Regions from separate parts of the Peribacillus sp. NJ11 genome, predicted to be linked through region 2. Evidence: riboswitches for the same ligand, from Rfam matches in the RefSeq annotation. Region 2 holds a riboswitch; the other holds the start of a gene.
What was found. A riboswitch is a leader RNA that binds a small molecule or an ion and turns the genes downstream of it on or off. The one in region 2 is predicted to bind cobalamin.
Positions count from the first base shown of each region.

Region 1 (5,891 bases), 4.0 Mb from region 2:
GTTAATCGGCCAATCCGGGTGGATATCCCTGCATCTTGCAAACTCTTCGCCGCCGACTCGGTTACAACAGTTGCCAAAACCTTGAATCCCACCTGCTGCATCTCAATCGCTAATTCCCGCGCATCACTTGTACCCGCCAAGAACAAAATCATTTTGACGTACCCACCTCTTGCCCATCGTGCTGATGGTCGTGGTCATGATGGTCGTGGTCATGATGGTCATGGTCATGGTCGTGATGGTCGTGATGGTCGTGGTCATGGTCGTGATGGTGATGATGGTGGGCATGTCCATGTTCCTCGACATATTTTCGATAGTTTTCCAAATCACGTGCCCCACTTGATCTGCCTTCACTAGCTTCAATTACTCGTTCTTGCAGAATGTTCTGTAAGGTTGGATGATACCCAAAATACTTCGCCAAAATAAATTCCCGATCAAGATATTGCTCTTGATAGCCTTTCAGCATATCCTCCATTCTTTCCATTAACACCCCCGTGAAGAGGAAATATGGCAGCATCACTATTTTTTTTGCCCCCAACCGGATGCATCGTTCAATGCCTTCATCAACATGCGGGTCTGTTACACCCATGAACGCTGTTTCGACCCATTTAACGTTTAATTTTTCCCATAATAATCGTGAAATTTTATATATATCACTATTTGCATCAGCATCACTGCCCCCTCGGCCAATTAGCAATATTGCTGTCTCAGCCTGTTCCGAGGATGTATCGAAGCCGGCTTCCTCAAGTCGGTCTGTCAGGATCGTCAATACATCATGGTGGACCCCGATCGTTTGACCATATGTGAATTTCACTTCTGGATATTTGGTTTTCCCATCCTCTATTTCAGCTGGGATATGTAATTTCGAATGTCCTGCATGCAACAAAATGATCGGTATGACGATAACTTCCGTAGCCCCTCGTTTTACACAATTATCAATGCCTTTTGATATATTCGGTGTCGCAAATTCCAGGAAGCACGTTTCTACCAAAAAACTGTCATCCATTGCCGGAATCATATTTTTAATAAAATGAACGACTTCTTCGTTTCCCGAAGCCAGGCGGCTTCCGTGTCCTACAAACAAAACTGCTTTCATTTACTTTCCCCCTCTTGATTAGTCTTCACAAGGCGCAGGCTCTATGTTTATTTTGGGAGCAATGTCCTGATAAGAAAAATTCTGTATCTTTTTTGAACGTTTGAAGTATTTAAAAAGCCGCTCATTTGGATGGGCATTTTGCTTATACTCCCCGACAATGTCCGTAATCAATTCAACAAGCCGTTCCGGTTCAATGCCTTCAGCTACCGGCTGACCTGGATGGGCCGTTCTTCCAACCGGTTTAGCTCCAAGAAATAAGTCGAACTTCCCTTTTCGGAAGACAATCCCGATGTCATCCATCACGGCACTATAACAAGCCATTCCACACCCATTAAATCCGATGTTCAGTTCCTTAGGCATTTTCATTCCGCCAAGCACCCGGTGTATTTCATCCGCATATGGTATGGATTCCGCTTTTTCACCATCACAGAAATCACAGGCTTTTAACGTCAGTACATCTCCAATCGGCGATAATAGAAAGTTTGCTGATTGCAATTTCCCCGTAATGACTTCCGGGTCCGTTGTCGGGATCTTTAAAACGATCTTATGATTTGGCGTGTATTCCATCGTTCCCTTTTCCCCGACAACTTCCGCAAGTGTCATCATTTGTTTGGGAGTGAATTGTTTATTCGCCACACCTGGACTTACGGCAAGTTCGAATACCGACTCCATTTTTTGCTGGACAATCGGCTTAATGGATTGCTGAACGGTTTGACCCTTCACTCTTGACAAGGCTTCCATTGCCATTTCAAAAGAAGTGGACTTCTTTTCTGGAGCTTTTGTAAGTAATCCAACTCCTCCAGCAGACTTCGTAGAGGTTTCTTGCATGGAATCGGCTTCTTGATCTAATGCCCACGGTTCCGCTTCTTTTTGCAGACGCTGATGCGGCTTCAATGTTTGCTTTTCCGAATTCAATGTATATTTCCTCTGATAGCCTCTTGGTGTGATTATTTTGTCATCGTATAAAAAAGTGGATGAATTACCGATAATGACGGTGGTCAACATTCCAATATCGTGATTCAACATATCTTTCAAATTGGTTATGACAATATCCTGCCGATCGCGATAAGCACTTTTCACCAACCCGACAGGTGTATCTGGCGAACGGTAGCGAAGGAGAATTTTCTGTGTTTCAACAATTTGCCTAGTCCGCCTGCCGCTGCGCGGATTATAAAGCGCAATGACAAAATCAGCCATTGCAGCTGCTTCCACCCTTTTAGCGATTAGGTCCCAAGGAGTTAAATGATCACTGAGGCTGATCGTACACGAATCGTGCATGACTGGTGCCCCAAGTAAAGACGCACAAGAGTTGATTGCAGAAATACCAGGAATGACTTCAATGCCCACTCCAGTTTCTTCTTTCCAACCTTTTTCAATCAATACTTCATAAACCAACCCTGCCATCCCGTACACTCCGGCATCCCCACTGGAAATGACAGCCACTTTTTTTCCCAACTCCGCTTGTTTTACTGCTTCCTGAGCACGTGATACCTCTTCAGTCATCCCCGTACTAATGATCGTTTGATCTGTAAGCAGTCCCTGAATGAGTTCAACATAAGTTTTATAACCAATGATGTAGTCACTTTCTTGAAGGGCTTCGACAGCACGTTTGGTAATGTGTTCAAAATTCCCTGGTCCAAAGCCCACGACGAATAATTTACCGTTTGTACTCATTAAGACATCTCCTTTTACGATTTGTTCTTTGAAATACCCGTATGAGCAGGAAAATCCGGATTAGGCGTCATTTCCCCATCACTGAATTGGTAGATCATCTGTGGAACATATTCCCCATCTTCGATATTGCTGACAATCTCCCGACCGAAATCAGGCGTATCCACTCTATACCATTTCCCTTGGGGATAGGCAATCACAACGCAGGCATCCTTACATCTTCCGTTACAGCGTGTCCTTGTTGTATGAATTTTCAAATCCAGTCCCTTTGAAGTAATTTCATCGCGAATCGCTTGAGTTACTTCTTCCCCGCCCTTTTTCATGCAACTGCTTCCATTGCAAATCAACAAATGCGTATTTGTACCCTTCAAGTTCCAAGTAGTCATCTTCTTCCTCCTGAGTTCAGGGAAAAGGCAAAATAAAAAACCTTAACATAAGAGTCAAGGTTTAAAAAACTATATGAATGAGGAGCCCTCCGCAAATATGCTGAATCTCCCAAAATCGTCATAGTCCTTCTACCTTTCCCTCCGAAAAGTATCATACAATTTCAAAAGCAGGTTTCCTGGCTTACGCTTCATTTTACTTTGTCCCTTCCCGGCTTTAAGCCAGTGGTTATCGACAATTCATCAGCGTTTACAGTAGCGGGGGCTGCATCGGATTTTCACCGATTTCCCTATTATCCCTTGGAAATTCACACAAGAGCACTTTTAAAATGAAATATTTGGTTTTATTATACAATTATAGCTAACCTTATCTATCATATAACAACTTTAGCAAAATTCAATAGTTTATTCCGACTGTTTAGAAAAGTTTAATAGTGTAAATCCAGCCATAAGCCTTTCCTCTCTGCATTCTTAGTCAAAAAAAAAAAAAAAGAGAGTGTAGCTGGAATTATTTCTTTATGGTACACTATACGAGAATTTTCGAAATAATTACATAAGTTTTATGGTGTTGAATTTCTCGGAATTCAGCTTAAAAGGGAAGCCGGTGAAAGTCCGGAGCGGTCCCGCCACTGTAAAGGGAAGTCCTATTACGTTAACATTAATCCACTGTCAAATGAGATGGGAAGGATGTAACGGGACAATGAACCTAAGCCAGGAGACCTGCCATGAAGCGTGAAACTGTTTCAACCTACGAGGATGGGTGTGCGGATCAGGCAGAATGGCCCATATTGGTTTATGCTGCAAAATTCCTGTTCATTACGCACTTCTTTCTTTTGAGAGAAGTGCTTTTTATGTTGGGCGCCGCTTTTCTTCTAAAGTTTTGATCAGAAAAATTAAAGGTGTTGAAAGGAGAAAGAATGAAAAGAGTCAATTGGAAAATTCTTTATTTTGTCATTTTACTGCTTCTTGTCCCAAAACGTGCGATGGCCATGCATATCATGGAGGGCTTTTTACCAATTGAATGGGCCATATTTTGGTGGGCCGTGACCCTTCCATTTTTAATCTTGGGTTACCGGTCCATTAGGTCCAAAGTAAGGGAAAACCCAGAAACAAAAATGATGCTCGGTCTATCGGGTGCATTCGTATTCATATTATCTGCCTTGAAGATTCCTTCCGTTACTGGAAGTTCTTCACACCCTACCGGAGTTGGTTTAGGTTCCATATTATTCGGGCCATTGGCCATGAGTGTCTTAGGCTCCATCGTTCTATTATTTCAAGCTGTTCTACTGGCTCACGGTGGATTGACGACATTAGGGGCCAATGCATTTTCCATGGCTGTATGCGGACCTTTCATTGCTTACTTTGTCTTCAAGGGCGCAACTAAATTGGGGTGGTCTTTTTCGCTGGCCGTTTTCTTGGCAGCTGCTTTTGGCGATTTAGGAACCTATGTGGTAACTTCCGTTCAACTTGCACTTGCTTTTCCATCCGAGGTAGGTGGATTCATGGCCTCATTCAATAAATTTGCAGGAATATTTGCCCTGACCCAAATTCCCTTGGCAATCAGCGAGGGATTATTGACAGTGGTTGTGATGAATTTCCTAAAAAAATACAATCTAGGCGAATTGAAATTGCTGCGAGTTTTATCTAAGGAGGCCCGTTAACATGAAAAAAAGTTTATTGCTGCTTTTCCTGGTCGTCATTCTTGCCACCATACCGTTAATCACCCAGCAAGGAACGGAATTTGGCGGTGCCGACGGCGAAGCTGAAGAAGCCATCACTAAAATCCAGCCGGAATACAAGCCTTGGTTCAATAGTATTTGGGAGCCGCCAGGTGCAGAAACCGAGAGCTTATTATTTGCGCTGCAAGCTGCAATCGGAGCTGGTTTCATTGGATACTTCATTGGCGTAATGAGACAAAGGAAAAAACAAACCAAACAAGAAATGAACGAAAAATCGAAACATGTTACTCATTGATAAATATGCCTATTTCAATGGGCTAAAGGATGTACATCCGTTGGAAAAGATGATTTTTGCACTCTCCCTTATGCTGTTTTCGTTAACGGTAAGGGATTTGGCCGTTTCGCTCATCACTTTTATGGTGATGAGCGCTTTAATCCTTTTTGTGGCAAAAATCCCGCTTTCGTATTATCTGAAATTACTCTTATTACCAGGATTCTTTCTATTATCAGGCACACTTACCATCCTTTTTTCTATCTCCAGTACATTTACTTCGATGCCGAATATTTGGTGGTCCTGGAAAGTCGGAAATTGGCAAATTTTCATCAGCGATGGCAGCATTGGTACAGTGATCAATTTGATCACTGTCGTATTTAGCAGTATAAGCTGTTTATATTTCTTAACCTTGACTACACCCATTACCGTCATTCTATCCGTACTGCGAAAACTTAAAGTGCCTTCCTTATTGATCGATCTAATAGAATTGACCTATCGCTTCATCTTTATTTTTTTAGATACAGCTTTGGCCATCCACCTAGCACAAGCTTCACGACTGGGATATGGTTCGGTAAGGCAAGGCATTCGATCTCTCGGGTTACTAACCTCATCATTATTTTTGGGAGTATTCCAGCGCTCTGGGCAATTGACGATGGCCATGAACGCAAGAGGATATCAGGATAACCTTTCTTATATCGAGGATACTTACACCTTTTCCTCACGCAATTGGCTAATCGCCATTGTAATACTAGGAAGTTTAATCCTTATTTATGGATATATGTAAATTGGAG
Region 1 covers NZ_JAUCFO010000001.1:4,308,418-4,314,308, forward strand. Annotated here, with positions in the region: gene cobK (precorrin-6A reductase) at 1-152, opposite strand, end outside; gene QUF86_RS21150 (sirohydrochlorin chelatase) at 149-1,093, opposite strand; gene cobJ (precorrin-3B C(17)-methyltransferase) at 1,112-2,767, opposite strand; gene QUF86_RS21160 ((2Fe-2S) ferredoxin domain-containing protein) at 2,782-3,150, opposite strand; cobalamin riboswitch at 3,300-3,488, opposite strand; cobalamin riboswitch at 3,694-3,889, shown strand; gene QUF86_RS21165 (hypothetical protein) at 3,873-4,031, shown strand; gene QUF86_RS21170 (energy-coupling factor ABC transporter permease) at 4,065-4,808, shown strand; gene QUF86_RS21175 (energy-coupling factor ABC transporter substrate-binding protein) at 4,810-5,121, shown strand; gene cbiQ (cobalt ECF transporter T component CbiQ) at 5,108-5,884, shown strand.
Region 1: it holds a riboswitch for cobalamin, as region 2 does, so the genes downstream of both, QUF86_RS21160 ((2Fe-2S) ferredoxin domain-containing protein) here and metE (5-methyltetrahydropteroyltriglutamate--homocysteine S-methyltransferase) in region 2, are expected to answer to the same signal.

Region 2 (5,891 bases):
CATATCGACCATTTCTTCCACTGCTGGAACTCGGGGACTGTGAATATCATACACACCCAGGCCAATACCTTTTTCATACGTTTTTTCCTCGAATGCGGAAGCAAGCTCTCCGTGGCTACGGGATGTTTCGATGGAAATTACATCGGCATCCAAGGAAGAAATGACATCCATGAAACTGTTGAAGTCGCAATAGCACATATGCGTGTGAATTTGCGTTGTATCCTCCACGCTTGATGTGGATATCAAGAACGAATTCACAGCCCAGTTCAAATACTCATCGCGATCGCTTTTTTTCAATGGTAGACCTTCCCTAAGTGCAGGTTCATCAACTTGGATCATTTTGATTCCAGCCGATTCCAATGCAATGACTTCTTTTTCCAAAGCAAGTGCCAGCTGGTAGCAAACATTCTCCCTGGAAATATCATCACGGACAAATGACCAGTTCAAAATCGTGACAGGACCTGTAAGCATTCCCTTTACGGTCTTCTTCGTCAGTGATTGTGCGTATACACTTTCCCTGACTGTCATCGGTTCGATGAAATGGATGTCACCATAAATGACTGGTGGTTTTACGCAGCGAGACCCATAGGATTGTACCCAGCCCTTTTCTAGAAAGACAAATCCGCCTAACTTATGACCGAAGTATTCAACCATATCCGTCCGTTCGAATTCCCCGTGTACGAGAACGTCCAAGCCGATTTCTTCTTGAATGTCGATCCACCTGCCGATTTCTTCGTTAATGAATGTTTCATATTGCGCAGCGCTCCATTCTCCTTTTTTGAATTTCCCGCGTGCTTGCTTAACTTCAAATGTCTGGGGGAAACTACCGATCGTTGTTGAAGGTAGAAAAGGCAATTTGAAAAATTCCTGTTGTTTTTGGTAACGTCCTTTAAATGGAAGCTGACGTCCAACATGCTCTGATTTAGCCTTTTCGACACTGGATTGTACACTCTTATGATTCCGTGCATTTGAACTAGCTAACGTCTGAACCGTTAATTTATTAGCATCGACCTTATCGGCGATTGCTTCAAAGCCCTGATTATTCCCTTTGACCAAGAGTGTTATTTCTTCAAGTTTCTCATCGGCAAAAGCAAGGGTTTTTTTCACTTCTTTTGAAACGGCGGTTTCATTACGAACGGTCACTGGAACATGAAGCAGGGAACAAGAGGGTTGAAGCCAGATTTGGTCTTCGGCTACTTTTTTCTTTAGAGTGTCGATCAATTGAATCTTTTTCGATAAATCAGAAAGCCAAATATTTTTTCCATCTATCACACCTGCACCAAGCACTTTGTCCTTCGGGAAGCCGGATGCTTCAAGATTACTTAGATTCCTTCCTTTATCATGTACAAAATCAAGACCGATTCCCTGAACTGGTAATTCGATGACTTCTTGGTAGTGTTCCACGGCATCAAAGTATGTTTGCAGCATGATGTTCAGGTTTGGTGCTGCTTCATTCAGTTTTTCATAGAGGTAAGTAACAGTTTGCATATCATCTTTGGAAATGGATGAAACAAGAGAAGGCTCGTCCATTTGAACCCACTTCACGCCTTCTTGCTCCAACTCTTGCAGGATTTGCGTATATAGGGGAAGCAGGCTCAGGATTATGCCAGGGATATCTTGTTTTTTGAAGCCTTTGGAAAGGGAGATGAAAGTATAAGGTCCGATTAACACGGGCTTCGTTTCAATCCCTAGCTTTTCCTTGGCTTCCCGATATGCTACAAGTGGTTTATTTTCTGTTAAAGTCAGCTGTGGCAGTTTTAATTCAGGGACGATATAGTGATAGTTCGTATTGAACCATTTCGTCATTTCGGAAGCGACCTCATCATTGTTCCCGCGAGCCATTGAATAATAAACGGAAAGGGGAACGCTTCCGCCTCCATAGGCAGAGTAACGTTCAGGAACAAGACCGAACATGACGGACATATCGAGCATTTGATCATAGAAAGTGAAGTCGTTGACAGGAATGATATCAATGCCTTGATCTTTTTGTTTTTGTAAGTTGCCTAATCGGATGGCTTTTAGTTGTGCCGTGAATTTTGGTTCATCGATTTTCCCGGACCAATATGCTTCCAATGTACGTTTCCATTCACGATCTTCCCCGATTCGCGGGTACCCCAAATTACTGCTTTTCAAAATTCTCATCCTCCTAATTTCCTTTGATTTGTTTAAAAACAATAAAAAAAGCACCCCTAACCGTCAAAAAGAGAAAGTTAGAAATGCTTAAAATAAAGAGACATGCAGAATGCCCCTTATAATTATAAGGTCCCTAACACCTCCCTATCTCCCGTAGGTTAAAACAGTGTTGTCGAAATAGGCAGGTCTCCTGACTTAGGGAATATCATTAGCAGCGAGCCTTCCCGATCCGTGGACCAGTGGCATATTGGATGGCGCTAACATTCCCATTACAGTGGCGGGACCGTGCCGGAATCAAACCGGGCTTCCCTTTTAATCCTAATGAAAATTAGGAACCTATTTCCACATATGAAATTTCACTAAACCTGCTGATAAACTGATTGCAGGCACCAAATATTTATAAAATAAAAACTATTATAAAAATTTAGACAATCTTAACATATCCGACCAAAAGGGTCAACATGAAAAAAATCGGGAAACGTTCCCGGTTTTTTGACAAATGCCTTTAGGGTGTGTGAGTGATAAGGCTGAAGTCTGTTCCTAAAAAAGAATATATTGTTAGGACAGGGAGTATGTATAAAGGAAGTAGCGTTTTGAAATGGGGCGTAGGGGATGACTTTCTACATCTTGATTGCAGGAATCATTTTTTGCATGGTGATGAGCATTCGGACGTTATTTCTTGTTGAGTCGGGAGGAAAGAAGTTTTCTCTGGAGGATATGCTGTGGCTTGGCAATTTATATGCGACGATATTAGTTGGATTTGCACTGATTTATTTATTATACGAGCTTCAGAATCATTCGGTGATTCTTGATATGGGCAATCGATTGGATGGCACGTTCTATGAACAGTTGAAGACTTCTTTTTATTTTAGCGCAATGACCATGTTTTCTGTAGGGTATGGAGATATAGCCCCAATTGGCATGGGCAGGATGATAGCTACCATTCAGGCTTTCATCGGGTACACACTCCCGGCAGCGTTCGTGATTCGGACGGTGATCGATCTGGAGCATAAAGAGAGGAAGGATAAATGAAAGTTGTGTTTCTTTCGATTATTGGGTACTCTTACCATAATGAAGGAAATGGAGGATTCAATATGACTGTTAAAATTGGAGAAAAAGCACCTGATTTTCAACTCCCTGCAAACAATGGTGAAATGGTTTCCCTATCGGATTTTAAAGGGAAATACATCGTTTTATATTTTTATCCAAAAGACATGACGCCAGGATGCACGACGGAGGCCTGTGATTTCCGGGACCACAATGAACAATTCGAGGAATTGAACGCTGTCATCATTGGTATCAGCCCAGATCCGGCGGCACGTCATGAAAAATTCATCGAAAAACATGGATTGCCTTTTCTGCTGCTAGCTGACGAAAACCATGAAGCGGCTGAATCATTTGATGTGTGGCAATTGAAAAAGAATTTCGGCAAGGAATATATGGGCATTGAACGTTCAACTTTCCTGATTGATAAGGCAGGTAAAATAGTCAAGGAATGGCGTAAAGTAAAAGTCAAAGGCCACGTCGAAGAAGCGCTTGAAACTCTTCGAGACCTAGAAAAATAAGGGACAGGCAGATGAAGGATGAACGAATAACGAAGCTTGCGGCCAGGCTGATTCACCATTCGATACAATTACAGCCAAAAGAGAGAATCCTCATCCGGGGCCATATCAACACGAAACCGTTGTTGAAAGAGCTGATTGATGAAATATACAGAGTGGGTGCTTATCCATATATAGAACTCGAAGACGATGAGATTAGCCGACATCTGTTACAAGGGAATGTGAAGGAACAACTTGATACATCATCGCAATGGGCTTTGAAGAAGTATACGGATATCGATGCGGTCATCATCATCACCAGTGAAGAAAACGACGTGGAAATGACTGATGTTCCCATCGAGAGGCACCGTATTCAAGGGGAAGCTATGAATTCTCCCACTCTTTTCTATGTAAACAACCGACGGTGGGTCTTACTTAATTATCCCACCAACGCATCAGCGCAAAAAGCCGGCATGAACTTCGACAGGTACCAAGACTTCCTTTTCAAAGTATGCACTATGGATTACGGGAAAATGGAGGCGGCATTGAAACCGTTAAAGCAATTGATGGAACGGACTGACAAAGTCAGGATCGTTTCACCGGGGACAGATTTGACTTTTTCCATCAAAGGTATGCCGGCCATCATATGTGCCGGAAAAAAGAATTTACCTGATGGGGAAGTGTTTACGGCACCCATAAAAGAGAGCGTCAATGGAAGGATATCCTTCAACGCACCCACAACCTATGAAGGAATCACCTTTAGTGACATGGAATTAAACCTTGAAAAGGGGAAAATCATTAAAGCCATTTCCAATCAACCTGCCAAAATGAACCGGATTCTGGATATCGATGAAGGGTCCCGTTTTATCGGGGAGTTCGCAATTGGAATCAATCCTTACATATTAGAACCTATGGACGATACATTGTTCGATGAGAAAATAAGCGGAAGTCTGCACTTGGCTCTGGGACTTGCCTATGGAGAAGCGGATAATGGAAACCGTTCATCTATACACTGGGATATGGTCTTGATCCAGCGTCCTGAATATGGCGGTGGTGACATCTACTTTGACGATGTGCTGATCAGAAGGGATGGTGTTTTCATATTGCCTGAATTACATGCATTAAACCCAAATTCATTAAAACAAAGCCTTTTTTATTAAGGCTAAGGCTTTTGTCCAACTCAAAAAGGGGACACCTGAATATGCTTTATTAAGGGAATACCTCCTCAGAGAAAGTTGCACGGGACACACAGAGCCCGTGTTTTTTTTATGTTAATTAAAAGGGAGAGATAAACATGTTAATACTTTCAACAATCATTCCGAATGAAAGCATCCAAACGAAGATGATGGACGCTTTTCCTGATTTGAACTTTATTTATCAAGAAGAATGGACGGATGAGCCACTTAATGAAGCGGAAATCTTGATTACATACGGTGAGGATTTAAATGAAGAAATCGTTGAGAACGCGACGAACTTAAAATGGATAATGGTCATGAGTGCAGGATTGGAATTAATGCCTTTTAAAGCCATTGAGGAACGCGGCATTTTGGTGACGAACGCAAGAGGCATTCATAAAATCCCAATGGCCGAGTATACGATAGGGATGCTTTTACAATATGAAAAGAAATTGAAACAGCTTATGAAGAATGAAAGGGAAGAACTGTGGCATAGAAAAATTGAAGTTGGGGAATTGAATGGCAAAACGATGCTCATTCTTGGTGCCGGTGCAATTGGAGGAGAAGTGGCCCGTTTGGGGAAAGCCTTTAGGATGACGACAATGGGGGTGAACCGGAGCGGGAAGCCAGTGGAGTCCATCGATCACCTTTATACACTGGATAATATATTGGAAGCCGTAACGGACGCCGATTACATCGTATCCGTCCTGCCAAGTACTGACGAAACCAAGGGCCTTCTGCAAAAAGAACACTTTAAAGCAATGAAAGAAACCGCCGTATTCGTGAATATTGGCCGCGGTGATCTTATTAACGATGAAGTGTTGATCGAAGCATTGGAAGCAGGGGAATTGGCTCATGCCATCTTGGATGTATTTGATCCGGAACCTTTAGGAAAAGGGCATCCATTTTGGAAGATGGAAAACGTTACGGTCACACCGCATCTTTCAAGTAAAAGCGGAGAATATTTACCAAGAACCTTTGCGATATTCGAAAAAAACATGCGTGAATACCTGAAAGCTGGAAAAGACTTCATCAACGTAAT
Region 2 covers NZ_JAUCFO010000001.1:347,309-353,199, reverse strand. Annotated here, with positions in the region: gene metE (5-methyltetrahydropteroyltriglutamate--homocysteine S-methyltransferase) at 1-2,142, opposite strand, end outside; cobalamin riboswitch at 2,297-2,488, opposite strand; gene QUF86_RS01760 (potassium channel family protein) at 2,746-3,165, shown strand; gene bcp (thioredoxin-dependent thiol peroxidase) at 3,228-3,698, shown strand; gene QUF86_RS01750 (aminopeptidase) at 3,710-4,834, shown strand; gene QUF86_RS01745 (D-2-hydroxyacid dehydrogenase) at 4,969-5,891, shown strand, end outside.